3 regions of the Janthinobacterium sp. GW822-FHT07H11 genome follow, and region 3 is predicted to be linked to each of the others. Evidence: predicted binding sites of a transcription regulator. Region 3 holds the regulator's gene; each other region holds the start of a gene.
What was found. Region 3 encodes LexA, which represses DNA repair genes until DNA is damaged. Its sites were predicted from a motif close to ACTGTATNNNNATACAGT; they were not measured.
Positions count from the first base shown of each region.

Region 1: a site for LexA is predicted at 4,275-4,292, ahead of recA (recombinase RecA). Genes of this name have one in related genera too.
Region 2: a site for LexA is predicted at 2,896-2,913, ahead of AC3RCJ_RS21390 (PA0069 family radical SAM protein). Genes of this name have one in related genera too.

Region 1 is NZ_CM179507.1:6,103,140-6,112,738, reverse strand. It holds gene AC3RCJ_RS27045 (sodium:solute symporter family protein) at 1-1,549, opposite strand, end outside; gene AC3RCJ_RS27040 (DUF4212 domain-containing protein) at 1,546-1,881, opposite strand; gene AC3RCJ_RS27035 (sensor histidine kinase) at 1,874-3,409, opposite strand; gene AC3RCJ_RS27030 (response regulator) at 3,406-4,140, opposite strand; gene recA (recombinase RecA) at 4,383-5,483, shown strand; gene recX (recombination regulator RecX) at 5,711-6,169, shown strand; gene AC3RCJ_RS27015 (methyltransferase regulatory domain-containing protein) at 6,195-7,817, shown strand; gene AC3RCJ_RS27010 (DUF2889 domain-containing protein) at 8,141-8,701, shown strand; gene sucC (ADP-forming succinate--CoA ligase subunit beta) at 8,777-9,599, shown strand, end outside.
Region 2 is NZ_CM179507.1:4,839,601-4,849,199, reverse strand. It holds gene AC3RCJ_RS21405 (lipocalin family protein) at 1-157, shown strand, start outside; gene AC3RCJ_RS21400 (methyl-accepting chemotaxis protein) at 422-2,134, shown strand; gene AC3RCJ_RS21395 (tRNA-uridine aminocarboxypropyltransferase) at 2,206-2,847, shown strand; gene AC3RCJ_RS21390 (PA0069 family radical SAM protein) at 2,976-4,115, shown strand; gene AC3RCJ_RS21385 (gamma-glutamylcyclotransferase) at 4,271-4,873, opposite strand; gene AC3RCJ_RS21380 (LysR family transcriptional regulator) at 4,935-5,903, opposite strand; gene AC3RCJ_RS21375 (VOC family protein) at 6,022-6,555, shown strand; gene AC3RCJ_RS21370 (fumarylacetoacetate hydrolase family protein) at 6,621-7,643, shown strand; gene maiA (maleylacetoacetate isomerase) at 7,658-8,308, shown strand; gene AC3RCJ_RS21360 (diguanylate cyclase) at 8,310-9,599, opposite strand, start outside.
Region 3 is NZ_CM179507.1:5,083,492-5,093,090, reverse strand. It holds gene folC (bifunctional tetrahydrofolate synthase/dihydrofolate synthase) at 1-1,092, shown strand, start outside; gene AC3RCJ_RS22415 (SPOR domain-containing protein) at 1,117-2,112, shown strand; gene AC3RCJ_RS22410 (CvpA family protein) at 2,133-2,621, shown strand; gene purF (amidophosphoribosyltransferase) at 2,661-4,184, shown strand; gene AC3RCJ_RS22400 (cystathionine gamma-synthase family protein) at 4,228-5,469, shown strand; gene lexA (transcriptional repressor LexA) at 5,535-6,170, opposite strand; gene rpsF (30S ribosomal protein S6) at 6,446-6,835, shown strand; gene priB (primosomal replication protein N) at 6,856-7,155, shown strand; gene rpsR (30S ribosomal protein S18) at 7,181-7,471, shown strand; gene rplI (50S ribosomal protein L9) at 7,499-7,954, shown strand; gene AC3RCJ_RS22370 (replicative DNA helicase) at 8,100-9,485, shown strand; gene AC3RCJ_RS22365 (DUF47 domain-containing protein) at 9,580-9,599, shown strand, end outside.

The DNA.
Region 1 (9,599 bases), 1.0 Mb from region 3:
ACAGGGCGGCGGCCAGCCCGCCAGCGGCCACCAGGCCGGATATGACGTAGGGCAAGCCTGCAATCTCGGGCGTGGCCAGCACCAGCACGTCGGCGTCGATGGCGATCTCCGCCAGTTGCACGATGCCGTCGCGGTTCACGTCGACAATGCTGATCAGCGGCGTCAGCTTGTCCACGTTGGCCCAGTACGATACCCACGTGGGCAGGTTTGCGTATTGGGTGCCCACCAGCGCCGAATAGATATCGTACTTGACCAGCACGGCCAGCGCGGGAATGGTGAGATAGATCAACAGGATGAAGAACAGGGTCCAGAACACGGATACGCGCGTGTCGTGCACGGACGCCGTGGTGTACGAGCGCATCAGGATGTGCGGCAGCGCTGCCGTGCCCAGCATCATGCAGAACACGAGGGCCAGGAAATTGTTGCGCTTGATATCCGATTGCGCGCGGTCCGGCGCGGGAAACGGCAGCGCATGCGGCGTGATCGGCTCGGCCCGCTTCTGGTTGTGCGCCTGCGCCGCCTGCCACTGCAGGCGTGCCTCGTCCGGGCTCTTCGGATAGGCGATCAGGTAGCGCTCCGCATTGCGGATCTCGAACAGCGAGGCATTGCGCTGGCGTAAGCTGTCGAGCTGGCGCTGGGCCGCCAGGTGGCCCTGCTCCCAGGAGGCGGGCAAGCCGGCCAGACGTGCCTGGTAGCTTTGCGCGCGCTGGCGGAAGATGGCGCGCACTTCGTTTTCGCGCGGGTCGCTTTCCAGCACGTGCTCGCGCGCGCTCAGCTGCGGCAGCACCTTGCCGTAGGCCAGCTGCGGCACGGGATTGTCCGCATGCTTGACGGACAGCCACATGGCGGGAATCAGGAAGGCAACCAGGATGATGATGTATTGCGCCACCTGGGTCCAGGTGATGGCGCGCATGCCACCGAGAAAGGAGCAGACCAGGATGCTGGCCAGGCCCAGGAAGATGCCGACGGAAAAATCCACGCCCGTGAAGCGCGAGGCGATCAGGCCCACCGCGTAGATCTGCGCCACCACATAGGTAAACGAGACGATGATGGTGGCGGCCACGGCCACCACGCGCACGGCGGCGCCGCGGCCGTCGGCGCCGCTGCCGTAGCGGGCGGCGAGGAAGTCGGGAATCGTGTACTGGCCGAACTTGCGCAGGTAGGGCGCAATCAGCAGGGCCACCAGGCAATAGCCGCCCGTCCAGCCCATGATGAAGGCCAGGCCGTCGAAGCCGTTCAGGTACAGGCCGCCGGCCAGGCTGATGAAGCTGGCCGCCGAGATCCAGTCGGCGGCCGTGGCCATGCCGTTGAACATGGCCGGCACGCGCCGCCCCGCCACATAATATTCCGTGACGTTCGAGGTGCGGCTGATGACGCCGATGGTGGCGTACAGGCTGATGGTGGCGAACATGAACAGGTAGCCGATCCAGGCGCGCGGCATGCCTTCCTGTTCCAGCACCGCCAGCGCCAGCAGGAAGGCGGCGAAACCGCCGGCAAACAGCAGATAGTAGCGGCACAGGCGCGCAAAGAAGCTGCGCTGGCCGCTCATGCCTGTTCCCCGGCATGGAAGGCGCGGTCCAGGCGGCGCATGCGCCAGGCGTAGAAGGCGATGATGGCCAGGTAAACCAGCGAGGCGCCCTGGGCCGCCATATAGAACGGCAGCGGCCAGCCGAACAGGTTCAGGTGCAGCAGTTCGCGCGCATAAAACACGGTCAAAAAGCCCGTTAGCAGCCAGATGGTCAGCAGGATGGCGGTCAGGCGCCGCGTCTTTTTCCAGTGCGCCTCGCGGCGCTGCTGCAGCTCGGGGCTGGGCGCGCGCGGCGGCCGCGCCGGGGCCGCCGCCGCGATGCCGGGCACGGGGCCGGCGGTCGGTTTATCCATACGTGATGTCATCCTCTTCTGGAGCCTCGGGCAACAGCAGGGCGATGCTCAGGCGCAGCAGGGTGCCCGGCAGTTTCGGCGAGTGCGCGCGCGGGTTGTTAAAGATGTCGACTTCGGCGCCATGCTGCTGGGCAATTTCGCGCACGATTGCCAGGCCCAGGCCGCTGCCGTCGACATTGCTGCCGAGAATGCGGTAAAAGCGTTCGAATACATGCTGGCGCTCCGCCTGCGGAATGCCGGGTCCCGTGTCTTCCACTTCCAGTATCGCCAGCTCCAGGGTGCTGCGCACGCGCACCGTCACGCTGCCGCCGGCCGGCGTGTAGCGCAGGGCGTTGTCGATCAGGTTGCTGAGCAGTTCACGCAGCATCATGGCATTGCCGGAAATCATGATCGCATACGCGGGCTGTTCGAAGCCCAGGTCGATATGCTGGGCAAACGAGGCTTGTACCCAGTCCTGCACCACGCCGCGCGCCAGCTCGCTGAGCTCGATCGGCTCGAAGGCCGTGCCCGCCTGCGGCTGGTTTTCCGCGCGGGCCAGCGCCAGCAGCTGGTTCACCAGCCGCGTGGCCGCCTCGGAACTCTTGGCCAGTTGCAGCAGCGAACGATGGATTTCATCGTGGTCGGTCTGGCGCAAGGCCAGCTCGGACTGCATGCGCATGCCGGCCAGCGGCGTCTTCATCTGGTGCGCCGCATCGGCGATGAAGCGCTTCTGCATGTCGATCGACAGCGACAGGCGCGCCAGCATCTCGTTGAGCGAACCGACCAGCGGCGTGATTTCCTCGGGCACCTGGCCCGATTCGATGGGGGATAAATCGTCGGGCGGCCGCGCGCGTATGCGTTCCTGCAATTGCGCCAGCGGCGACAGGCCGCGCGCCAGGGCAAACCAGACCAGGGCCAGGATCACGGGCAGGATAATAAACTGCGGCAAAATCACGCCCTTGATGATTTCATTGGCCAGCTGCGCGCGCTTTTCCAGCGTCTCGGCCACCTGCACCAGCGCGCGCTGCGTGTCGTCGTTGGCGGACGGGAGGTCGAGATAGGTAAACGCCACGCGCACGGGCGTGCCATGGATGGTGTCGTTGCGGAACAGCACCGCGCCGCTGCGGTACTTGTCGGGGTCCTGCGGCGGCGGCAAGTCGCGGTCGCCGTCGATGTATTCGCCGTGGGCGCCCACCACCAGGTAATACAAGGTGTCGACGTCATCGCCGCGCAGGAAGTCGCGGCCCTTGTTGCCGCTGTTTTGTCCGGGCACGCGCCGCGGCATGGCGCCGTCGGCCTGCTTCACCTGCTGCGTCAGCACGGTGACGCTGTCTTCCAGCGCATGGTCGAACGGCTGATTGGCAATGCCCTTGGCCACCAGGTAGGTGATGGCGATGCTCATCGGCCACAGCAGCAGCAGGGGCGCCAGCATCCAGTCGAGGATTTCGCCGAACAGCGAATGCTCGATGGTGTCATCCTGCTCCGTCGTGGGCGGCTCGAACCAGTCGTCGTCCGCGACGTCGTCGGTGGGCGCTTCGCGCGCTTTCACTTGGGCGCGGGCGCGTTGCCAGGGCCGCTGCTTTCGCCCGCTTCGGCCTGCAGGCGCGCCGCTTCCGAGTATTTTTCCAGGCAATAGCCGAGGCCGCGCACGGTGGCGATGCGCACGCCGCCCACTTCGATCTTCTTGCGCAGACGGTGCACATACACTTCGATGGCATTGTTCGACACTTCCTCGCCCCATTCGCACAGGTGGTCGACAAGTTGCTCCTTGGAAACGAGGCGGCCGGTGCGGCCCAGCAGGATTTCCAGCAGGCCCAGCTCGCGCGCCGACAGGTCGAGCATCTGGTCGTTGATGTAGGCGCTGCGCCCCACCTGATCGTAGCTGAGGGGGCCGTGCTTGATGATGGTGGCGCCGCCGCCGGCGCCGCGCCGCGTCAGGGCGCGCACTCTTGCCTCCAGTTCCGACAAGGCAAACGGCTTGGCCATATAATCGTCGGCACCCAGGTCCAGGCCATTGACGCGCTGCTCGATGGAATCGGCGGCCGTCAGGATCAGGACGGGCAGCAGCGAAGAGCGGGCGCGCAGCCGGCGCAGCACTTCCAGGCCGGACATTTTCGGCAAGCCCAGGTCGAGGATCAGCAAGTCGAATTCCTGGGTGGACAGGGCCGTGTCGGCTTCCTGGCCGTTCTTGACGCAATCGATCGCATAGCCGGACTGGCGCAGCGAACGGGTCAGCCCATCGGCCAGCACGCTGTCATCTTCGGCAAGTAAAATACGCATGGTGAGGCTTCCTAAGCTCGCGGCAACAGAAGTCTGTATTGTGTTTCATTTTCCGCAAGGTGGCGAGTTTTTGTGAAAAACAAGGCTTGTATTGATCTGTTTCAAAACAAATCCACGTTCCGCTTGCATTGATCACTGTTTTTTTATACAGTACTGTCTGTGTAAAGAATTTAACCCACTGGCGCCATCGCAGGCCGCATGATTTTGTTCAACATGCAACTGTAGAACGGCTGAAAGAACATATGGACGATAAAAAAGCTGTAGTACCCGCATCGGAAAAAGCCAAGGCGCTCGCCGCCGCACTGGCGCAGATCGAGAAGCAGTTTGGCAAAGGTTCGGTCATGCGCATGGATGCCAGCGCACCGATCGAAGAAGTGCAAGTCGTGTCGACCGGTTCGCTCGGCCTCGATATCGCGCTGGGCGTGGGCGGCTTGCCGCGCGGCCGCGTGGTGGAAATCTACGGTCCTGAATCGTCGGGCAAGACCACGCTGACCCTGCAAACCATTGCTGAAATGCAAAAACTGGGCGGCACCTGCGCCTTTATCGATGCCGAGCACGCGCTCGACGTCGGTTACGCGCAAAAGCTGGGCGTGAACCTGCATGAATTGCTGATCTCGCAACCGGATACGGGCGAGCAGGCGCTGGAAATCTGCGACGCCCTCGTGCGTTCGGGCAGCGTCGACCTGGTCGTCATCGACTCCGTGGCCGCGCTGACGCCACGCGCCGAGATCGAAGGCGACATGGGCGACTCCCTGCCGGGCCTGCAGGCGCGTCTGATGTCGCAAGCGCTGCGCAAGCTGACCGGTTCCATCAACCGCACCAATACCCTGGTCATCTTCATCAACCAGATCCGCATGAAGATCGGCGTGATGTTCGGCAGCCCGGAAACCACCACGGGCGGCAATGCCCTGAAATTCTACGCCTCCGTGCGCCTGGACATCCGCCGCACCGGCTCGATCAAGTCCGGCGATGAAGTGATCGGCAACGAAACCAAGGTCAAGGTCGTCAAGAACAAGATCGCGCCGCCGTTCAAGGAAGCGCACTTCGACATCCTGTACGGCGCCGGCACCTCGCGCGAAGGCGAAATCCTGGACCTCGGTTCGGATGCCAAGATCGTGGAAAAATCCGGTTCGTGGTACAGCTACAACGGCGAACGCATCGGCCAGGGCAAGGACAACGCCCGCGCCTTCCTGCAGGAGCGTCCGGCGCTGGCCCGCGAGATCGAAAACAAGGTCCGCGCCTCGCTGGGCGTGCGCGAACTGCCGCCGCTGGCTGCTGAAAAGCCGGAAAAAGCGGATAAAGCCGCCGACAAGGCTGCCAAGGCGGAAGCCAAGGCAGAGTAGGTCGGATTAGCGCGGCAAAGCCGCGCGTAATCCGACAACACCACAGACGTCAACATTGTTGTCGGATCAGACGTCAACAATGTTGTCGGATTACGGCCCAAGGGGCCTAATCCGACCTACGCATGGCTTGCTGCAAGGTGTGACCATGATCGCCGTCCCGCGCTGTTGCGCCGGGCGGCGATTGTGTTTGGGGGATGTGATCGTGGAATGAAAGACAAGGTGGGTGTATGGCCGCAGTACAACTAAGCCTGAAGGGCAGGGCGCTACGCTTCCTGTCGATGCGCGAACATAGCCGCATGGAATTGCGGCGCAAGCTGCAGCGCCATGCGCAGGAAGGCGACGATGTGGAAGCCTTGCTCGACAGCCTGGAGCAGGCCAACTGGCTGTCGCAGGAGCGCTTTTCCGAGTCGCTGATCCATCGCCGCGCGGCCCGCTTCGGCAACAGCCGCATCATGGCGGAACTGCAAAGCCACGGCATCGGCGGCGAGGCGCTGCAGGAACTCAAGGCGGGCCTGGCCGAAGGCGAGGTTGCGCGCGCCTGCGAGGTATGGCGCCGCAAATTCGGGCAAGTGGCGCAGGATGCCGAACAGCGCAACAAGCAGATGCGCTTCATGCTGCAGCGCGGCTTTTCCCAGCGCGCCGTGCAGGTCGCGCTCAAGGGCCTGGAGCCAGAAGACGAGGCATAGCCGCCGCGCGGCCAGCCATGTTGGTATGACCGGCGTGGCCAGGATCAGTTATCCTGCTGTCAGGCTACTGCGCATCGTGCGCATCGCGGCCGTGACGACGGGGCACCTGATGAGCGATTGGCATGCCGGCTATACTGCCGAAACTTCGTATACCTACGGCTACTACACGGAACTCAATCCCTTGCGCAGCCAGTTGTTGATGCTGCATGCCGGCATCATGCCGCCCAAGGTCGGCACGGCATGCGAGCTGGGCTTTGGCCAGGGCATCAGCGTGAATATCCACGCCGCCGCAGCGACGACGCGCTGGTATGGCAATGATTTCAACCCGGCCCAGGCCGCGTTTGCGCAGGAGCTGGCCGATGCCGCGGGCAGCGGCGCGGTACTGTCGGACGAATCGTTCCAGGATTTTTGCGGCCGCAGCGACCTGCCTGATTTTGACTACATAGGCTTGCACGGCATCTGGAGCTGGATTTCGCCGGAAAACCAGCGGACCATCGTGAGCTTTCTTGGCCGCAAGCTCAAGCCCGGCGGTGTCCTGTATATCAGTTACAACACCGATGCCGGCTGGGCGGCCATGGCGCCGATACGGGCGCTGCTGCACCAGCATGGCCGCGTCATGAGCCTGCCCGGGCAGGATGTGCGCACGCGCGTCGCCAGCGCCCTGTCCTTTGTCCAGCGCATGATGGACACCACGCCACGCTACCTGCTGGCCAATCCGGCCAGCGCCGCCCGCCTGCAGCAGCTGGGGGAGCTCGATCCGAACTATCTGGCGCACGAGTACTTCAACAGCCACTGGCAAGCCGCCCCGTTTTCGGCCATCGCGCCGGTATTGGGCGAAGCCAAGCTCGAGTTCGCCGCCTCGGCCGCGTATCCCGATCACGTCGATCCCCTCAATCTGACACCCGAGCATCTCGCATTCCTGGCGCACATTCCCGATGCGACATTGCGTGAAGTCACGCGCGATTTCCTGGTCAACAGGCAATTTCGCCACGATTACTGGGTCAAGGGCGCGCGCCGCCTGCATGCCGTCGAGCAGGCGGCGGCCCTGCGCGCCGTGCGCATGCTGCTGGTGCTGCCGCGCGCCGCAGTGACGATGACGGTGGCTGGAAGCCTTGGCGAGGCAGCAATGGACGAGGACCTCTATGCGCCCGTGCTCGACGTCCTGGCCGACCATCGCATACACACCCTCGCCGAGCTGGAGCAGGGCGTGCAGGGCAAGGCCGTCACGCTGAGCGACTTGCTGCAAATTGTCCTGGTGCTGGCGCACAAGAATTGCATTTCACTTGTGCAAGATGACGCCACGATCGCGCTGGCGCGGCCGACAACGGATCGCTTGAACCGCCATTTGCTGCAGCAGGCGCTGGGCCGCACCGACCTGGCCGCGCTGGCCAGCCCCGTCACGGGAGGTGGCGTGGGTGTATTACATCTGCAACAGTTGTTCCTTCTGGCGCGCAGCCAGGGGCTGCGGACGCTGGAAGAGTGGGCGATGTTTGTATGGCAAGCTTTTCAGCCTTTGCAGCAGGGCATGGTGCGCAATGGCGTGGCGCTGGCGACACGCGAAGAGAATCTGGCGGAAATCGTCCAGCATGCCGAGCATTTCCGCAGCACCGGCTTGCCCATTCTGCAGGCATTGGGCATCGCGGATTAGGCGCGCCTGTCCCCTGGCTGCCGCCGTGGGACAGCGAGCGTGGCGTGCCGGCTGTTGCTCGTCGTGGCGCCGTGATTTTTATGATATCGATCATTCACGGATTGAATGACTTCCTCGAATGGCCCGCGTTATATTTATAATTTGAAATGTTTTTATCGAAGCAATGAAAAATTATGTTGCGGCGCAACCTGCGTCCAGTGTGCTACACTTTTAGGGTTTTTGCGGCGCCGCAGGTGCGGTTGCTGTTCGTAGAAGCTGCGAACGGCGTGCTTTATGCACATGGCTGCTTACTAAATTATGGCCGCGCAAGCGGCATCGGTCTTATGCCCCTGTCAACTCCCGTTTCCCGGCGCGCCCTACGGCACTCCCGCGTTATCGACGTCCAAGCGTATATGCGCGACGACGGCCTGTGGGATATTGACGCCCGTATCACCGATATCAAAAGCTATGACGCGACCCTGGCCTCCGGCCCCCGTCCCGCCGGCGCCCCCCTGCATGACCTCCATTTACGCATTACCGTCGATCGCGAACTGACCATCGTCGAGGCCGAAGCCGCCTCCGATGCCGTGCCTTATCCCGGTTTTTGCGATACCATCGGCCCCGCTTACAGGGCGCTGATCGGTCTGAATTTATTGAAGAATTTCCGCCGCGACTTGAAACAGCGCCTGGCGGGAATCGCTGGCTGTACCCATTTGACCGAACTGGCGCAAGTCTTGCCGACTGCGACGGTTCAGGCATTTGCCGGCGATGTCTGGTCGACCCGTGACGGTGCGAATGCTGACTTGTCGCATGAAAAGCCGTTTCAACTCGACAAATGCCACGCCCTGCGCACCGATGGCGGGGCGGTTGCACGGTATTACCCGCGCTGGGTAGCCAAAGCGTGACCCTGGCGCTGTTTTTCCTGTTTTTTTGCACCACTAACCGTATTTTTACAAATCAGTATCAGAAGGGAAGCCAGCATGAAAATCCATGAGTATCAAGCCAAAGAAATCCTCCGGCAGCACGGAGTGACGGTACCACGCGGTATTCCGTGCATGTCCGTCGAAGAAGCCGTCAAGGCTGCGGAAACCCTGGGCGGCCCGGTATGGGTCGTCAAGGCGCAGATCCACGCAGGTGGCCGCGGCAAGGGCGGCGGCGTGAAAGTGGCAAAATCGATCGAACAGGTCAAGGAATACGCCGACCAGATCATGGGCATGCAGCTGATCACGCACCAGACCAGCGCCGAAGGCCAGAAAGTCAACCGCCTGCTGGTGGAAGAAGGCGCCGACATCAAGCAAGAACTGTACGTTTCGCTGGTCACCGACCGCGTGACCCAGAAAATCGTCCTGATGGCGTCGTCCGAAGGCGGCATGGACATCGAAGAAGTGGCCGAGAGCCACCCTGAGAAGATCCACCACGTGACCATCGATCCGGGCGTTGGCCTGACCGATGCCCAGGCAGACGACATCGCCGCCAAGATCGGCGTGCCTGCCGGCTCCATCGCCGACGCCCGCGCCAACCTGCAAGGCCTGTACAAAGCCTACTGGGAAACCGACTGCTCGCTGGCCGAGATCAACCCGCTGATCGTCACCGGCAGCGGCAAGGTCATCGCCCTGGACGCCAAGTTCAACTTTGACCCGAACGCCCTGTTCCGTCATCCGGAAATCGTCGCCCTGCGCGACCTGGACGAAGAAGATCCAGCTGAAATCGAAGCGTCGAAATTCGACCTGGCCTACATCTCCCTCGACGGCAACATCGGTTGCCTGGTGAACGGCGCCGGCCTGGCCATGGCCACCATGGACA
Region 2 (9,599 bases), 240 kb from region 3:
TTACAGCTACTCCATGATCAGCGGCCCCGACAAGTCGTACTTGTGGTTGCTGTCGCGCACGCCCACCATGGATCCCGCATTGCAGCAGCGCCTGATCGAAAAAGCCCGTGGGTTGGGTTTCGATACGTCAAAATTGATCTATGTGAAGCAAAATTGACGCTGCTTGTCTGCCGCCCGTTCGTGCTGGCATAGCACCTTGTAATTGTTGCTTTTCTGCATGTTATTTCTTGCAATACCATCCTGATTCACTCACAATCTGCTCCAAAGTGGTGCGCTGCGGCGCGCTGCCATTCTGGCGACCTGGGTAGCGTTGCGTCGCCGCTCGTGATTGCCGCACGGCAGATGCCTGCTATATTGATACCTGGCAGTAAGTCGGTTTCGTGGCGTCTGTGCATTGTTTTCTTCAGATAGGAATCACGCAATGAAAAACCTCAAGATCGGCGTACGTCTCGGTGGCGCTTTTGCCGCCGTCCTGCTCCTGTTGACCAGTCTCACCGTGGTGGGCATCGTGCAGATGCAAAGCGCCAGCAAGGAAACCGATGCACTGGTCAATGTCAAGGTGCGCAATGAACGCCTGATCGGCGAATGGACCAAGGTCATCGAGGTCAATGCGGCGCGCACGGCGGCCGCCTGGAAAGTGGGCGATCCCGAACACCAGAAGCAGTTTGAACAGGAAATGGCGGTCTCGTCGGCGCGCGCCACGGAAATCCAGGACGCTATCGGCAAGAGCGAGCTGAACGCCGAGGAGCAAGCGCTGTACCAGGAAGTGCTGAGTACGCGCAAAGCCTATACGGAAGTGCGCAAAAATGTGTTCAAGGCCAAGAATGCGGGCGACCTGGAAACGGGCAAGCGCCTGTACGAAGGCGACATGGCCGTCAAGCGCGACATTTACCTGGCGTCGCTGAAAAAGCTGGCCGTGCTGGAAGCCAGATTGCTCGATGAAGCGGCCGCGCACATCCGCTCGCGCTATGAAAACGGCCGTTTGCTGCAAATCTCGCTGGGCGCAGTCGCCATCTTGCTGGGCATCGCCTGCGCCTACTGGATCACGCGCTCGATCACGCGTCCCATCACGCGCGCCGTCGAGGTGGCGGAAGCCGTTTCCGCAGGCGACCTGACCAGCCATATCGTGGTGGACAGCCGCGATGAAACGGGACAACTGATGCATGCGCTGAAAAACATGAACGACAAGCTGGTCAGCATCGTGGGCCAGGTGCGCTCGGGCACCGAGTCGATCAGCACGGCGTCGAGCGAAATTGCCGCCGGCAACCTGGACCTGTCATCGCGCACGGAAGAGCAGGCCGGTTCGCTGGAAGAGACGGCTTCTTCCATGGAAGAGCTGACGTCCACCGTGAAGCTCAATGCCGACAACGCGCGCAGCGCCAACCAGCTGGCCATCGATGCGTCGCAGATCGCCAGCAAGGGCGGCGCGGTGGTGTCGGAAGTGGTCAATACCATGGGCTCGATCAACGATTCCTCGCGCAAGATCGTCGACATCATCAGCGTGATCGATGCCATCGCCTTCCAGACGAATATCCTGGCCTTGAACGCGGCCGTCGAGGCGGCCAGGGCTGGCGAACAGGGCCGCGGCTTTGCCGTGGTGGCGTCCGAAGTGCGCAGCCTGGCGCAGCGCTCGGCGGCGGCGGCCAAGGAAATCAAGGGTTTGATCGACGATTCCGTGCAGAAGGTCGAGGCCGGGTCGCAACTGGTGGACAAGGCGGGCCGCACCATGGACGAGATCGTGCAAAGCATCAGCCATGTGACGCAGATCATGAACCAGATCACCGACGCCAGCGACGAGCAGCGCGCCGGCATCGAGCAGGTCAACCGGGCCATCGGCCAGATGGATCAGGTCACGCAGCAGAACGCGGCACTGGTGGAAGAGGCGGCCGCGGCGGCCGAATCCATGCAGGAACAGGCCGCCAGGCTGGCCGACGTGGTGGGCGTGTTCAAGCTTGATGCGGCGCAACCGTACCTGCCTGCCCGCGCCGCCGCAGCCACGGTGAAACCGGCGGCGCGGCGCGCGCCGGCCAAGGCCGTTGCCGCGCCCGCCAAGGCGGCGCAGGCGGCCGCGGTGCGCGCGCCTGCGCCGAAGGCGCCAGTGGCGTCCGGCGCAGACGAATGGGAAGAGTTTTAAGCGCGGCTTCCCCCTGGCATGGCGCGGGCGCTACAATCGCCGCTTGAAGACTCCCCCGAATGCGCCTTGCCATGAGTAGCAGCAATCCCCCCGAACCGTCCCGGCGCAAGCGCTGTCCCGCCTGCCTGCGCGCCGAAGCCAGCTGCATTTGCCGCTGGATCGCCCCCGTTGCCCACGCCGTGGAGGTGCTGCTCCTGCAGCATCCGCTGGAAGTCCATAACGCCAAGGGCAGCGCCCGCTTGCTGCACCTGAGCCTGCCCAACAGCCGCCTGCTGACGGGCGAGCATTTCGCGCCCGATACGCTGGCCGCGCTGCTGGCCGGCAAGCACAATGTGCTGCTGTACCCGGATACGCCGGGCGACCGTTCGCTGGGCATCGCGCCGCCGCCTGCGCTCGACCCCGCCACCTTGCTCGATCCCGCCCAATTGCGGCTGGTGGTGCTCGACGCCACCTGGCGCAAGAGCCGCAAGATGCTGTACCTGCATCCCCTGTTGCAACAATTGCCGCGCCTGCCCCTGCGCGACACGCCCGCGTCCCATTACCTGATCCGCAAGGCGCATGCGCCGGACCAGCTGTCGACCCTGGAAGCGACGTGCTATGCCTTGATGCAGCTGGAACAGGGCGCGGAGCGTTTCGCTCCCTTGATCACGGCTTTTGACGGTTTTGTCGCGCAACAGTTGAGTTATGTCATGCCGAAAGGTGAAAAAGCTTGAATTCACGTCACGGCAGCCCTTGATCTTGCCCTGGCAGCGGCATAGTATACTGTACGTATATACAGTTGATGGGGCCGTTCATGAAAGCAATCATTCCAGAACACGATGACAGCTTCGCCGGGCAAGCCATGCTGCCGCCGCAATCGCTGAAGGCGCGCAAGGGACGCGGCGCCGTGTCCAACCTGCAGGGCCGCTATGACGTGCACGCGCGGGCCGGCTTCGACGATGGCTGGGGCGTGGCTGGCGAGGACGGGGCGGCAGCGGAAGACGGCGGCGCCTGGAAGACGCAGGTCAGCGACGAGCAGGCGCGCACCATCCTCACGCGCAATGCCTCGCCCGATTTGCCGTTCGGCGTTTCCCTGAACCCGTACCGGGGCTGCGAACACGGCTGCATCTATTGCTTTGCCCGCCCCACGCACAGCTACCTGGGCCTGTCGCCGGGGCTCGATTTCGAAAGCCGCATCTATGCCAAGGTGAACGCGCCCGAACTGCTGCGGCGCGAGCTGGCCAGGCCGTCGTATGTGGCCGAACCGATCGCGCTGGGCGTCAACACGGACGCGTATCAGCCGTGCGAGCGCGAGCGGCAGCTGACGCGGCGCGTGCTCGAAGTGCTGCATGAATGCGACCACCCCGTGGCGCTGATCACCAAATCGTCGCTGATCGAGCGCGATATCGATATCCTGGCGCCGATGGCGGCCAGGCGCCTGGCTGCCGTGGCCGTCACCGTCACCACGCTCGACCCGGCCATCGCGCGCACGCTGGAGCCGCGCGCGGCCGCCCCGGCCCGGCGCCTGCGCACGATACGCGCGCTGACCGAGGCGGGCATTCCCGTGGGCGTGAGCATCGCGCCCATCATCCCGTTCGTCACGGAACCGGAAATCGAGCAACTGCTCGAAGCCGTGCGCGACGCGGGCGCCATCCATGCCCATTACGTGGTGCTGCGCCTGCCGTGGGAAGTGAGCCCCTTGTTCCAGCAATGGCTGGAGGCGCATTTTCCTGAGCGTGCCCAGCGCGTGATGAACCGCGTGCGCGAAATGCGTGGTGGCAAGGATTACGACAGCAGCTTTGGCGCGCGCATGCGCGGCGAAGGGGTGTGGGCTGACCTCATACACCAGCGTTTTGACAAGGCCGTGCACCGCCTGGGCCTGCATGGCAAGGGCGGCCGCTTCAAGCAGCTCGACAGCACGCAGTTCCGCCGCCCGCTGGTGGTGCCGCCGCTGGGCGCGACAGCAAAAAAGGGCCAGGCGGGGCAGCTGGATCTGTTTTAAATTCAACCGTCGTCAGCGCTGAGGCCGCGACGCTTGCGCCCATGGGTTGCGATGCGGGCGATGCTGGCCTGCGGGTGGCGGGCAATGCCGGCGCTCGCGGGAAGTGGCGCGCCGCCGTCGGGAAACGCGGCGGCAGGGGCTGGGCTCCGGCTGCCTCAGGCGCCGGAGGGTGCTGCGGCGCTGTCCTGGCCAGGTGCCTGGAGCTGGGCCAGATGTTGCTCGATGGCAAAGACATGCGGGTCGCTCTTGCCCAGTTCGCGCAGGGCGCTGGCCAGGTGCAGCAGGTATTCGCTGTTCGGGCCGCTGGGGCCGTTTGATCGGGCGATCTGGCGCGCGATGTCGAGTTCCGGGGCGGCGCCCAGGAAGGCGGCGTTTTCCTCGTTGGCGATGTACACCAGGCCTTCGACCTTGCTGCCGTCGTCGAAGGTGATGTCGGTGGCCAGGCGCAGGTAGCCGTTCTTTTCGCGGTGGTCGAGGTGGGCGAAGACTTCGGGCGTGATCAGATAGGCCATGCCGTCGCACACGGCACCCGCCTGCGGCACGATGGTGGCGACCCGCCCCGGCGCCAGCGGCGTGCCGCGGTGGTCGTGCGACCCCTGCCAGAAGCGCCGCGTCCAGCCTGCGATGCTGGCGGGGCGGCGCGCGATGTACGGGAAATCGGCCTTGTAGATCAGCGAGCCGTAGCCGAACAGCCACACCTGTTCATGGCCGTCGAATTTGTTCATGCGCTGGTTGATGGCGATGGTGGCGGCGTCGATGGGCGAGAGCGGGTTCTGGTCGGGCAGGGTCATGGCGTAGGCGGCTAGGGGCGATGCGCCATTATAAGGCGGCGCCCGACGGGCCGCCCGCCGGCAGCGCGTCGCGTGCCGCGCCGCCGCGCGCTCCCACGTTCCACTCGTGCGTCTCGACGAAGCGGAACAGGAAGGCCATGAAGCTGTGCGCCGCCGGCGACAGCGAACGCCCCGTCTTGGTGTAGGCGAAGAAGCGGCGCGTCAGTTCCGGCTCGTGCAGGGTGCGCATCTGCAGCCGGTACAGCTTGACCATCGGTTCCGCATACGGCAGGCAGGCCGTGATGCCCAGATTGGCGCTGACCATGGCCAGCGCCGTCGTCATGAAGGTCACCTCGTTGTAGGGATGGAGCGACAGGTCGCGCAAGCTGCCGTGCATGTCGCGCAGCAGGCGCTCCGTGAACTGGCCCTGCAGCGAGATGAACGGATAATCGGCGACGTCGGCCCAGGTGACCCGCTCTTTCCGCTGCAGCGGGTGCTGCTCTGGAAAGACCAGCACGAAGGGCATTTCGAACAGTACCTGGGCGGCGATTTCCGCCGTCGGGTCCCGCTCGGGGCCGATGCCGAAATCGACTTCGCCACTGAACACGCGCGCCGACACGTTTTCCACGGGGCAGTCGACCAGGCGCAGCTGCACGTCCGGATGCGCCTGGCGGTAGGCGGCAATGACTTCCGGCAGCAGCGTGCAGGCCATCATCTGCGGCGCGGCGACGCGCACCATGCCTGTCTTGAGGGCCTTGCGCTGGGCGATGCCGGCCATGGCGCCGTCCAGGTCCTCGAGCATCTTTTCAAACAGCGGATACAGTTCGCGGCCGATCTCGGACAGCTGCGTCTTGCGCGTGCTGCGCTCGACCACGCGCACGCCCAGCACGCTTTCGAGTTCCTTGATCAAGCCGCTCAAGGCCGATTGCGTCACGTGCAGGTATTCGGCCGCCAGCGTAAAACTGCCGGTCTTGGCAAGCGCAACGAAGGCGCGCATCTGGCGCAGGCTGGGACTCATAAGATAATCCGATAAATCAATGGTTAAATATTGTTTGTATGATAGCTGGAACTCGATTCTAATGGTGAAAAAGAGCCAGCCATCGCGCCCTGAGGCGCCATCCATCGGAGACAACAGCATGAAGATCAAGCAAATCCACCACGTCGCCTACCGTTGCATCGACGCCAAGCAGACCGTCGAATGGTACGTCAAGCATTTGAACATGGCGTTCGTCCTCGCCATCGCCGAGGACCTGGTGCCGTCGACCAAGGCGCCGGACCCGTACATGCACGTCTTCCTCGACGCGGGCCAGGGCAATGTGCTGGCTTTTTTTGAACTGCCGACGCAGCCGCCGATGGACCGCGACCGCAATACCCCGGCCTGGGTGCAGCACCTGGCGCTGGAAGTGGCCAGCATGGAAGAGCTGCTGGCCGCCAAGGAGCGCCTGGTGGCCGCCGGCATCGAGGTGCTGGGCCCCGTCAACCACGCGATCTTCCAGTCGATTTACTTCTTCGACCCGAACGGCCACCGCCTGGAGCTGGCGGCCAACGTGGGCACGCTGGAGATGATGGCCAAGCTGGACGCCGTCAAATGGGAAATGCTGGAAGAATGGTCGCAGACGCGCCGCGCGCCCAAGCACGCCGCCTGGATGCACGCACCGGCCGAAGCGTGACCGCGGCAGATTGACACCGCAGACCGACACCATCTGAACACTACGCCTAACAAGGAACATACCCCATGAAACTCGCAACCCTGAAGAACGGCAGCCGCGACGGCGCCCTGGTCCTCGTCAGCCGCGACCTGCGCCAGTACCAGCGCGTGGCCGCCATCGCCCCCACCCTGCAGGCGGCGCTCGACGACTGGGACGCCGTGGCGCCGAAACTGGAGCAGGCGTATGCCGCCCTGAACGCGGGCCAGGCGCCGGACGCCCAGCCGTTTGATGCGGCGCTGTGCCATTCGCCGCTGCCGCGCGCTTACCAGTGGGCCGACGGTTCCGCCTACATCAACCACGTGGAACTGGTGCGCAAGGCGCGCAACGCCGAGGTGCCGGCCTCGTTCTACACGGACCCGCTGATGTACCAGGGCGGCTCGGACAGTTTCATCGGTCCGCGCGACCCGATCTTCGCCCTGTCGGAAGAGTGGGGCATCGACCTGGAGGCGGAAGTGGCCGTCGTCACGGGCGACGTCGCCATGGGCGCCGGCGCGGCCGACGCGGCGCGAGCCATCCGCCTGGTGATGCTGGTCAACGATGTCTCGCTGCGCAACCTGATCCCGGGCGAACTGGCCAAGGGTTTCGGCTTCTTCCAGTCGAAGGCGGCCAGCGCGTTTTCGCCCGTCGCCGTCACACCCGACGAGCTGGGTGCCGCCTGGGCTGACAGCAAGCTGCACCTGCCGCTGCTGGTGGACCTGAACGGCCAGCCCTTCGGTAAACCAAATGCGGGCGAAGACATGACCTTCAATTTTGCGCAGCTCGTCGCGCATGCGGCCAAAACGCGCGAACTGGGCGCCGGCAGCATCGTCGGCTCGGGCACCGTGTCGAACAAGCAGGGCAACCTGTTCGGTTCGAGCATAGCGAACGGCGGCGTCGGCTACTGCTGCCTGGCCGAAGTGCGCATGTATGAAACCATCGAACACGGCGCGCCGAAGACGGCCTACCTGAAGTTCGGCGACACGGTGCGCATCGAGATGCGCGACGCGGCCGGCGCCAGCATCTTCGGCAGCATCGAGCAGAGCGTGGCCCTGTACGCCGGCCGCGCCTGAGGGGAGGGCGCCCGATGAAGCTGTACACCTACTTTCGCAGTTCGGCCGCCTACCGCGTGCGCATCGCCCTCCACCTGAAGGGCATCGCCTACGACAGCATCCCCGTGCACCTGCTGCAGGATGGCGGCCAGCAGCTGCAGCCGGCCTACCGCGCCGTCAACCCGTCGGCCCTGGTGCCGGCGCTGGACGACGACGGCACCATCCTGACGCAGTCGCTGGCCATCCTCGAGTACCTCGACGAGACGCATGCGGCCGCGCCGCTGCTGCCGCCCGATGCGCCGGGACGCGCCAGGGTGCGCGCGCTGGCGCTGGCGATCGCCTGCGACGCCCATCCGCTGACCAACCTGCGCGTGCTGAAGTACCTGAAAAACACGCTGGGCCTGTCCGACGAGGTCAAGCAGGAATGGTACCGCCACTGGATGGCCGAGGGACTGGCGGCCGTGGAGGCGCTGCTGGCGCAGGGCGATCCGGCCGGTACGGGCCTGTTCTGCCATGGCGACAGCCCGACGATGGCCGACTGCTGCCTGGTGCCGCAAGTGTTCAACGCGCAGCGCTTCGGCATCGAGCTGGCGCCGTATCCGCGCATTGCGCGCATCCATGCGCATTGCGCCGGCCTGCCCGCGTTTGCCGCCGCGCATCCGTCGCGGCAGCCGGACGCGCAATAGTTCAGCTCCACTCAACCCTGTCCCGTCCGCCATGCTTGGCGCGGTACAGGGCCTGGTCGGCGCGGATCAGCAGGTCGGTCAGGCTGTCCGGCCCCAGCCGGTTTGTCGGGATGGCTTGCGGCGTGCTCGATGTCACGCCGATGCTGATGGTCAGGTTCGCCAGCTGGCCATCGTCGCATTCCACGCGCAGGCCGGCCACCGCCATGCGCAGGCGCTCCGCCGCTTCCAGCGCCACCTGCAGCGGCGTTTCCGGCATCAGCAGCACGAATTCCTCGCCGCCGAAGCGCGCCGCCGTATCCATGCCCCGCGTAATGCTGTGCAATACCTGCGCCACGGCGACGATGGCGCGGTCGCCCGCGTCGTGCCCATGGCGGTCGTTGATGCGCTTGAAATGGTCGATATCGATCATCAGCAGCGACAGCGTGTGGCTGAAGCGCTGGGCGCGCTCGAGCTCTTCGCCCAGGCGCAAGGTCATCATGCGGCGGTTGCCCAGGCCCGTCAGCGGGTCCGTCGTGGCCTGCTGCTCCAGCCTGGAATTGGCCACCAGCAGTTCCAGCGTGCGCCGCAGGACCCGTTCCTCGAGCTGCTTGCGTTCTTCATTGAGGGTTGCCAGGGTGGCGCGCCGGCTGCGCAAGGCCAGCATCAGGGCCGTGATCAGCGCGCCCTGCAGCACGATCAGCGACAGGCCGGCGATGATCTGCCAGTGATACTGGGCCCATAGTCCCTGTGGCCGGTTCAGGATGCGCGCATCGTCAGGCACGTGGCGCAAGCCGAAGCGCCGGATCGCGTTGTCGTCGAAGATATAGGCCTGCATGCCGTCCGGGTCGGGCGCGCGGCCCTGCAGGATGCGCGCGATGGTGCGTCCCACGCTTTCCCCGCTGATGACATAGCCGCCCACCACGCCGGGCAGTATCAGCGATTCCACGCTGGTGAAAATGGGCACGGCGCTGCGCGAGGCGAGGTCCTGCGCCACGGCCGGCGGCGTGGTGCGCTGGCCCAGCACGTCGCGGTAGACGGGCAGCAGGTAGACGGCGCTGCCTTCGCCCAGCGCCTCGATGCGCCGCCGCAGCTCTTCCTGGCTCAGGTGATCCCAGAAGTCCACTTCGATGCGCCCCCGGTAGGGGGCGACGGCGGCGCGGATGGCGGCGATCCAGGCCTGGCCGCGCGCGCTGCCGTCGCCCACCACGGCGATATGGCGTAGCGTGGGCAGCATTTGCGGCATGACGGCGATGGCCTTGCCGAAATCGTGGCGCACATCGAGATTGGCGCCATCGGTGGGTGTCCAGTCCTG
Region 3 (9,599 bases):
GGCTACAAAGTGGGCTTGTACATCAAGCCGCATTTCCTCGATTTTAACGAGCGCGCGCGCGTGCTGGGCGAGATGGCCAGCGACGAGCAGCTCGTCGCCAGCTTCCAGGCCGTCGAAGCCGTGCGCGGCGATACGCCGCTCACGTATTTCGAATTCACCACGCTGGCCATCTTGCATCTGCTGTCGCAAGCCAAGCTGGACGTGGCCATCCTGGAAGTGGGCCTGGGCGGGCGCCTCGATGCCGTCAACGTGATCGACGCCGACGTGGCCATCGTCACCAGCGTCGACATCGACCACACGGATTACCTGGGCGACACGCGCGAAGCGATCGGCTTTGAAAAGGCCGGCATCTTCCGCCCGGGCAAGGCCGCCATCTGCAGCGACCCCGTGCCGCCGCAGTCGCTGATCGACCATGCCGAGGCCATCGGCGCCGACCTGTGGCTGATGGGCCGCGATTTCAACTATTCGGGCGACAAGCAGCAGTGGAACTACGGCGGGCGCGAACAGCGCCGCAATTCGCTCGCGTATCCGAGCTTGCGCGGCGCCAACCAGATCCTGAATGCGACGGCCGTGCTGGCTGCGCTGGAAGTGCTGAAATTGACACTGCCCGTGGGCGCGCAGGAAGTGCGCACGGGCCTGGTGACGGTGGAATTGCCTGGCCGCTTCCAGGTCTTGCCTGGCCGCCCCAGCGTGATCCTTGATGTAGCGCATAATCCCCACGCAGCCTCGGCCCTGAACCAGAACCTGGGCAATATGGGCTTCCACCCATACACCTACGCCGTGTTCGGTTCCATGCAGGACAAGGATATCGATGGCGTGCTGGCCGCCATGAGCGAACACGTCGATCACTGGTGCCTGGCGGGCCTGCCTTCGCCGCGCGCGGCCACGGCTTCCGAACTGGCTGCCAAGGTGCAGATCATGCTGGAAGGCAAGCCTGACAGCAGCGAGCATACTGTGTCTATTTTTGATGATCCGGCACAAGCTTTTGCAAATGCAATGAGCCGGGCCGGTGAGAATGATAGAATTGTGGTCTTTGGTTCTTTCCTCACCGTTGCCGGTGTGATGAAGGCCCGAAAATCCTCACTTCACTGAAACGCATTCGATTGAAAATCACGCATGGGCTTGTTCTCGAAACTGTTTAAAAACAAGCAAGAATCCTCTGGCGAAGACAGCGGCTTTTATGTTCCTGGCGAAGCGCAGTCGCCGACCCGCAAGCGCGCCGCCAATACCTCCGGTGGTGGTGGTTCGCGCCGGGGCGGCAAGGAAACGCCGGACCCGGTCTTGCCGGAAAAGAAACGCGCGCGCCGCCGCCTGGTCGGCGCCATCGCCCTGGCCTTGGGCGTGGCCGTCGGCCTGCCGATGCTGCTCGATTCCGAACCGAAGGCGCCCGTCCATGACATCGCCATCGACATCCCGTCGAAAGACAAGGTTGCCGCCGCGCCAGCCCCCGCTCCCGTGCAGCCCGTGCCGGCGTCCGCGCCGGTGGCCTCGAGCAGTGGCCTGGACCAGAGCGAGGAATTCGTCGATACGCCATTGCCGCCGAAAGCCAAGCCGGCGCCGGTGCTGGCAGCTGCCGAACCCGCGCCAGCCAAGCCGCAATACGTGGAGCCGAAACCGGAGCCGAAACCGGAGCCGAAACCGGAACCCAAGCCCGAACCCAAGCCGGTCAAGGTGGAAGCGAAGCCCGAGCCCAAGCATGAAGCCAAGCCGGAACCTAAGCACGAGAGCAAGCCTGAACCCCGGCACGAGGTGAAGCCCGAAGCCAAGCCCGAGGCGAAACCGGCCAAGCCGGCGCAATCGGCCGACGATGCCGCGCGCGCGCTGGCCATCCTGGAAGGCAAGCCCGTCGACAAAACGCAGGACAAGCCGCACGACAGCGGCAGCGGCAAGTTCGTGGTGCAGGTGGCGGCCCTGGCGACGCAGGACAAGGTCGATGAATTGCAGGACAAGCTGCGCGAGGCGGGCATCAAGTCGTACACGCAGAAAGTCTCCAGCCCGGCGGGCGAGCGCATCCGCGTGCGGGTGGGGCCGTTCAGCAGCCGTGAAGACGCGGAAAAGACGCGCGCGAAGTTGCAAAAGCTGGGCCTGGGCGGCAGCCTGGTGCCGGCGTGACCTTGCAGGGTTGAGCGGGCGTGACGATCTTCGATTACCTGGTGCTGTTCGTGCTGGCGACATCCGTGCTGATCAGCATGATGCGCGGCCTGGTCAAGGAAATGCTGTCCCTGGTCAGCTGGGTGGTGGCCTTTGTCATTGCCAACGCCTATGGCGCCACCCTGGCGAAATTCCTGCCTGAAGCGGTGCCCGGCGAAGCCATCCGCTTGCTGCTGGCCTTCGTGCTGCTGTTCATCGGTGTGCGCATCCTGATGGGCTTGCTTGGCATGACGGTCGACGCGCTGGTCAAGGTGACGGGCATGAGCCTGGCCGACCGCACCCTGGGCAGCCTGTTCGGTCTGGCGCGGGGGCTTGTGATCGTGCTGACCGCCGTCATCTTGTGTGGCATGACATCCATACCGCAGCAGCCATTCTGGAAAAACGCGCTGCTCAGCCCGTTCGCGGAGCAGGGCGCGCGCGCCATCAAGCCTTATCTGCCTGCCGCTTACGCGCAGCATGTGAAATTTTGAATTTTTTTTAAAATCAGTAGCACAGTTTAGGAGCACACCATGTGTGGCATCGTCGGCGTCGTTTCCCATCAACCTGTCAATCAATTGCTCTATGATGCATTGTTGCTTTTGCAACATCGCGGCCAGGATGCGGCAGGGATTGCGACCAATCACAGCAGTATGTTTTCCATGCACAAGGCCAACGGCCTCGTGCGTGACGTCTTCCGTACGCGCAACATGCGTTCGCTGCAAGGCAACTCGGGCATCGGTCATTGCCGCTATCCGACGGCCGGTTCGTCGAGCGAAGAGGAAGCGCAGCCGTTTTATGTGAATGCGCCGTTCGGCATCACCCTGGCGCACAATGGCAACCTGACCAACTGGGAACAGTTGAAGCAGGAAATGTTCAAGAACGACCGCCGCCACATCAATACCGATTCCGACTCGGAAGTGCTGCTCAACGTGCTGGCGCATGAAATCCAGGAAGCGACGACGGGCCTGAACCTGGACCCGGACGCCATCTTCAAGGCCGTCACCGTGCTGAACCGCCGCGTCAAGGGCGGCTACGCTGCCGTGGCGCAAATCGCCGGCGTGGGCTTGCTGGCCTTCCGTGACCCGCACGGCATCCGTCCGCTGTGCCTGGGCATCAATGAAACGGAGCAGGGCGCCGAATACCTGATCGCCTCCGAATCCGTGGCGCTGGAAGGCATGGGCTTCCGTTTCGTGCGCGACATCGGTCCCGGCGAAGCCGTCTTCATCGATGCTGACAAGCAATTGCACAGCCGCCAGTGCGCCGACAACGCCAGCCTGAACCCGTGCGTGTTCGAATTCGTCTACCTGGCCCGTCCCGACTCCGTCATCGACGGCGCCTCCGTGTACGCCACGCGCCTGAAAATGGGCGAATACCTGGCGGAAAAGATCCGCACGGAGTTGCCTGGCGTACATATCGACGTGGTCATGCCGATTCCCGACTCGTCGCGTCCGGCCGCCATCCAGCTGGCCATGGCGCTGAACATCGAGTACCGCGAAGGCTTCATCAAGAACCGCTACATCGGCCGCACCTTCATCATGCCGGGCCAGGCGGCGCGCAAGAAATCCGTGCGCCAGAAGCTCAACGCGATTCCATCCGAATTCAAGGATAAAGTGGTGTTGCTGGTCGACGACTCCATCGTGCGCGGCACCACCAGCCGTGAAATCGTGCAGATGGCGCGCGAAGCGGGCGCGACAAAGGTCATCTTCGCCTCGGCCGCGCCACCGGTGATCTACCCGAACGTGTACGGCATCGACATGCCGACGCGCGACGAACTGATCGCCTATGGCCGCACGACGGAAGAAGTGTGCCGCGAAATCACGGCCGACTACCTGGTGTACCAGGATATCGGCGCGCTCAAGCAGGCGATCGCCGACGTCAACCCGGCCCTGACGAACTTCGAGGCCTCGTGCTTCGACGGCGTCTACGTGACGGGCGACGTGTCGCAGGAATACCTGGACCGCCTGGAATACGCGCGCCACCATCCGAAGGCGGCAGCGCCCGAAGATACGCCGCGTTCCCAGCTGAACCTGAACCTGGCAACGACAGAAGCGTAATTATCTTGCCCGGCTAGCGCCGGGCTTTTTTTGCTCCGCGATCATGAACGATAAAAAAAACTACGGCTTTACCACCACCATCCTGCATAACGACCGTCGCAAGGGCATCGAGCACGGCTCGCTGCACAAGCCCGTGCACACCTCCGTCGCGTTTGGTTATGCCGATGCGCGCCAGCTCGCTTCCGTCTTCCAGGGCAAGGAGCCCGGTTTCCGCTATGGCCGCCAGGGCAACCCGACGGTGTCCGCGCTGGAAGACAAGGTCAACAAGATGGAAGACGGCGTGGCCACCCTGTGTTTCGCCACCGGCATGGGCGCCATCGGCGCCGTGGTGCAATCGCTGTTGCGCGCGGGCGACCATGTCGTGTCGTCGGCCTTTCTGTTTGGTAACACCAACAGCCTGTGGCAAACGGTGACGGGGCAAGGTATCGCCGTATCGTTCGTCGACGCCACCGATGTGGCCAACGTGGCGGCCGCCATCACGCCGGCCACGCGGATTGTATTCGTGGAAACTATTGCCAATCCGCGCACGCAGATCGCCGACCTGCAAAAAATCGGTGACTTGTGCCGCGAGAAAGGCATTTTGTATATCGTCGACAACACCATGACGACGCCCTACCTGTTCCGCCCGAAAGCCGTGGGCGCGGGCCTGGTGGTCAACGCCCTGACGAAATCCATCGGCGGCCACGGCAATGCGCTGGGCGGCAGCTTGACGGACACGGGCGTGTTCGACTGGACGCAGTATCCGAATATTTTCGAGAACTACAAGAAGGCGGCGCCGGCGCAGTGGGGCATCGCGCAAATCCGCGCCAAGGCCTTGCGCGACTTCGGCGCCTCGCTGGGTCCGGAAGCGGCGCACCATATCGCCGTCGGCGCGGAAACCATGGCCTTGCGCATGGACCGTACCTGCTCGAACGCGCTGGCGCTGGCCACCATGCTGGCCGCCGACCCGCGCGTGGCGGCAGTGCATTACCCGGGTTTGGCCTCGCACCCGCAGCACGCCTTGGCGACGGATTTGTTCCGCAGCTATGGTTCGCTGTTGAGCTTTGAATTGAAGGACGGCATCGACTGCTTCGATTTCCTCAATCGTCTCCATCTGGCTATTCCGGCCAGCAACCTCGGTGACACGCGCACCCTGGTCATTCCCGTCGCCCACACGATTTTCTATGAGATGGGCGCCGAGCGCCGCGCCAGCATGGGTATCGCCGAGTCGCTGATCCGCGTTTCCGTCGGTATCGAGGATGAGGTGGATTTGCTCGAGGATTTCCGCCAGGCACTCGATGTATAAGTCGCCGGACAAATGAAAAGGGCCGCAACAGTCATGCTGTTGCGGCCCTTTTTGTGTGCAGCGGTTTAATGCCAGCTGCGCATCAAGCCCACGGCCAGGCCTTCCAGGGCGAATTCATCTTCCGGCGACACGGTGATGACCTTGAAGTCCGGGTTTTCCGGCAGCAGTTCGATCACGGAACCCGTCTTCTTGTAGCGCTTGACGGTGACTTCGTCGCCGATGCGGGCCACGACGATCTGGCCGTTCTTGGCGCTGTCGACCTTCTTGACGGCCAATAGATCGCCATCCATGATGCCGGCGTCGCGCATGGACCAGCCGCGCACTTTCAGCAGGAAGTCGGGCTTGGCCGAAAACAGGGCCGGATCGACGTTGTAGCTCGCTTCCAGGTTTTCCTGCGCCAGGATGGGCGAGCCGGCCGCCACCCGGCCGATCAGCGGCAGCGACATCAGCAGGGCCGCCGGCACCTTCGATGGCGCTGTTTCAGCGGCAACGCCGATCAGGCGGATGCCGCGCGAAGTGCCCGGCGAAATCTCGATGGCGCCCTTGCGGGCCAGGGCCTGCAGATGTTCTTCGGCCGCATTGGCCGATTTGAAACCCAATTCGTTGGCGATCTCGGCACGGGTAGGGGGAAAACCCGTGTTTTCAATCGCGTCCTTGATCAGGTTCAGGATTTGTTCTTGTCGTGCTGTCAGCTTGATCATGAGCGGTGGGTGCATACTAAAATGCTGTCTATATGAACAGTCTGTATTTTTGTACAGTATCGCCGACTATGCAAGCGGATTTCGGGCTTTTTGCGTGATTTTGCAAGAAATAGTCGCGCCGGGCTGAAATGCGGGGGTGTGGCGACGTGCTGGTGGCCGTTGCGGAAGGAATGATTGAATACTTCGCCAATAGCGGTTATAATCTTCGGCTGACCTTCCCACACCCGTCTTGACGCCGGGGTGGGCGATTATCAATCCGACCTGAAGGAGTTTGCATGCGTCATTATGAAATAGTCTTTATCGTCCATCCGGACCAAAGCGAGCAAGTGCCCGCGATGATCGAACGCTACAAAGCCAGCGTAACCACCCGCGGCGGTTCGGTTCACCGCGTGGAAGATTGGGGCCGCCGTCAAATGGCTTACTCGATCCAAAAGCTGCCTAAAGCACACTACATCTGCCTGAACATCGAATGCGACAACGAGACCCTGGTCGAGTTGGAAACAGCATTCAAATTCAATGATGCCGTGTTGCGTCACCTGACCGTTAAAATGAAGAAAGCTGAAACAGCTCCTTCGCCGATGATGAAATCGGTACAACGCGAAGACGCGGCCAAAAGCCACCGCACCGAAGCACCAGCAGCCGCTCCAGCCGCAGCAGCAGCTTAATTCTTGACCAGGATCGTGCGCTGAACCAGCTACAAGTTACCGCCATCATTGCCGAGCGCGAAATATTGCGCTATACCCCGGCAGGGCTGCCGATTGTGAATGCAGTATTGCAACACAGTTCGCAGCAGATGGAAGCAGGAATTGCCCGTTTGACCGAGTTTGATGTTGCCGCGCTAGCCGCTGGCGAAATCTCAGGCCGGTTCAGTCAGGCAAGCTTGGGCGGGGTATATCAGTTCACGGGTTTCCTGGCCAGGAAGAGCCGCAACAGCAAGAGTTTGGTGTTTCACATCATTGATTTTAGTGCAGTCATTCCCGACTAGCGCATTTTAGATACAGGAGCCTGACATGGCATTCGGTAAAAAGTTCGACAAAAATAAGCTCAAGCTTAAAGAAAAACGCAAACAGCAAAATCCGTTGTTCAAACGCAAGAAGTTCTGCCGCTTCACCGCAGCTCACGTTGAGCAAGTCGACTACAAAGACGTCGACACGCTGAAAGACTTCGTCCAAGAAAACGGCAAGATCATGCCAGCACGCCTGACCGGTACCAAAGCGCACTACCAGCGCCAAGTCGACACCGCAATCAAGCGCGCTCGCTTCCTCGCGCTGCTGCCATACACCGATCTGCACCACGCTTAATCGGTCAGATATTCCTGGAGAAGAACTATGCAAATCATTCTGTTAGAAAAAGTTGTTAACGTCGGTAACCTCGGCGAAGTCGTCAAAGTCAAAGACGGTTACGCACGTAACTTCCTGATCCCACAACGCCTGGCACGTCGTGCCACGGCTTCGGCCGTTGCTGAATTCGAAGTCAAGCGCGCCGAACTGGAAAAAGCTGCTGCCGCCAAACTGGCTGCATCGCAAGCCCAGGGCGAAAAACTGAGCGGCCTGACCGTTCAAGTTGCTCAAAAAGCTGGCGTCGATGGCCGTCTGTTCGGTTCCGTCACCAACTTCGACATCGCTGAAGCGCTGACCAAGCAAGGTTTTGCTGTTGAAAAAGCACAAATCCGCATGCCTACCGGCCCGCTGAAGATCGTTGGCGAGCACAACGTTTCGGTTGCTCTGCACACCGACGTGGTCGTGGAAGTTGTCATCGCTGTCGTTCCAGACGCGAACGCGTAATCGTCTGCGGGCCTGGCCCGCATGCGCTACCGTACTGTCAAGTACTATGAAAAGCCGGGTTCGCCCGGCTTTTTTGTCGTCTTTTTTTCGCTGATTTTTCGCCCTTTTTTTTTGCCCGCACGCCGAAGCGGGTATAATTCGCGCCATGAACGCCCCCTCTGATCCGCAACTGGATTCCCTCCGTATTCCGCCGCATTCGATCGAAGCAGAACAATCCGTCATTGGTGGTCTGCTGCGCGACAATGCCGCATATGACCGCATCGCCGACTTCATGCACGCGGAGGATTTCTATCGCTATGACCATCGCATCATCTTCGAGCAAATCGTCAAGATGGTTAACGCTTCCAAGCCAGCCGATGTCATTACTGTTTTTGAAACCCTGACCCAGCTCGGCAAGGCCGAGGATGTGGGCGGACTCGCTTACCTGAACGCCATGGCGCAAAACACGCCATCGGCCGCCAACATCCGCCGTTATGCCGAGATCGTGCGCGACCGCGGCGTGCTGCGCAAACTCATCACGGTGGCCGACGATATCTCCGGCACGGCGTTCAGCCCGCAAGGCAAGGAAGTCAAGCAGATGCTTGACGAGGCCGAGTCGAAGATTTTCGCCATCGCCGAAGAGGGCGCGCGCGGCGCCCAGGGCTGGACCGCCATCCAGCCCCTGCTGACGCAGGTGGTCGAGCGCATCGACGAACTGTACAGCCGCGACAACCAGAGTGAAATCACGGGCGTGCCCACCGGTTTCATCGACCTCGACCGCATGACCTCGGGCCTGCAGCCGGGCGACCTGGTGATCGTGGCGGGCCGCCCATCGATGGGCAAGACGGCGTTTTCCGTCAACATCGGCGAAAACGTGGCCATCGACAGCGGCTTGCCCGTGGCCGTGTTCTCGATGGAGATGGGCGGCGCCCAGCTGGCCATGCGTATGCTCGGTTCCGTGGGGCAGCTGGACCAGCACCGCCTGCGCACGGGCCGCCTGAACGACGAAGACTGGCCGCGCCTGACGAACGCGATCCAGAAGATGAACGACGCGCAGCTGTACATCGATGAAACGCCGGCGCTCAATTCCATCGAGCTGCGCGCCCGCTCGCGCCGCTTGTCGCGCCAATGCGGCAAGCTGGGCCTGATCATCGTCGATTACTTGCAGCTGATGTCGGCCAATACGCCGGGCGACAACCGCGCCACCGAGATTTCCGAGATTTCGCGCGGCTTGAAAGGGCTGGCGAAAGAACTTGGCTGCCCCGTGATCGCGCTGTCGCAGCTGAACCGCTCGCTGGAGCAACGCCCGAACAAGCGGCCCGTGATGTCCGACTTGCGCGAATCGGGCGCTATCGAGCAGGATGCCGACGTGATCCTGTTCATTTACCGCGACGAGGTGTATAACCCCGACTCGCCCGACAAGGGGACGGCCGAAATCATCATCGGCAAACAGCGTAACGGTCCAATCGGCAGCATCCGCCTCACCTTCATGGGGCAGTACACCAAATTTGGCAATTACAGTGGTGGCCTGGCGCTCTACCAAGGCGACTAAGACTCAGCAGCACTGGCAATTCCATTGGCCGCCCCCTCATACGGGGCGGCTTTCTGTAGTAAATAACACGACTCAATGCTTAACGGAGAATGACATGTTTGGACGCTTGATGCC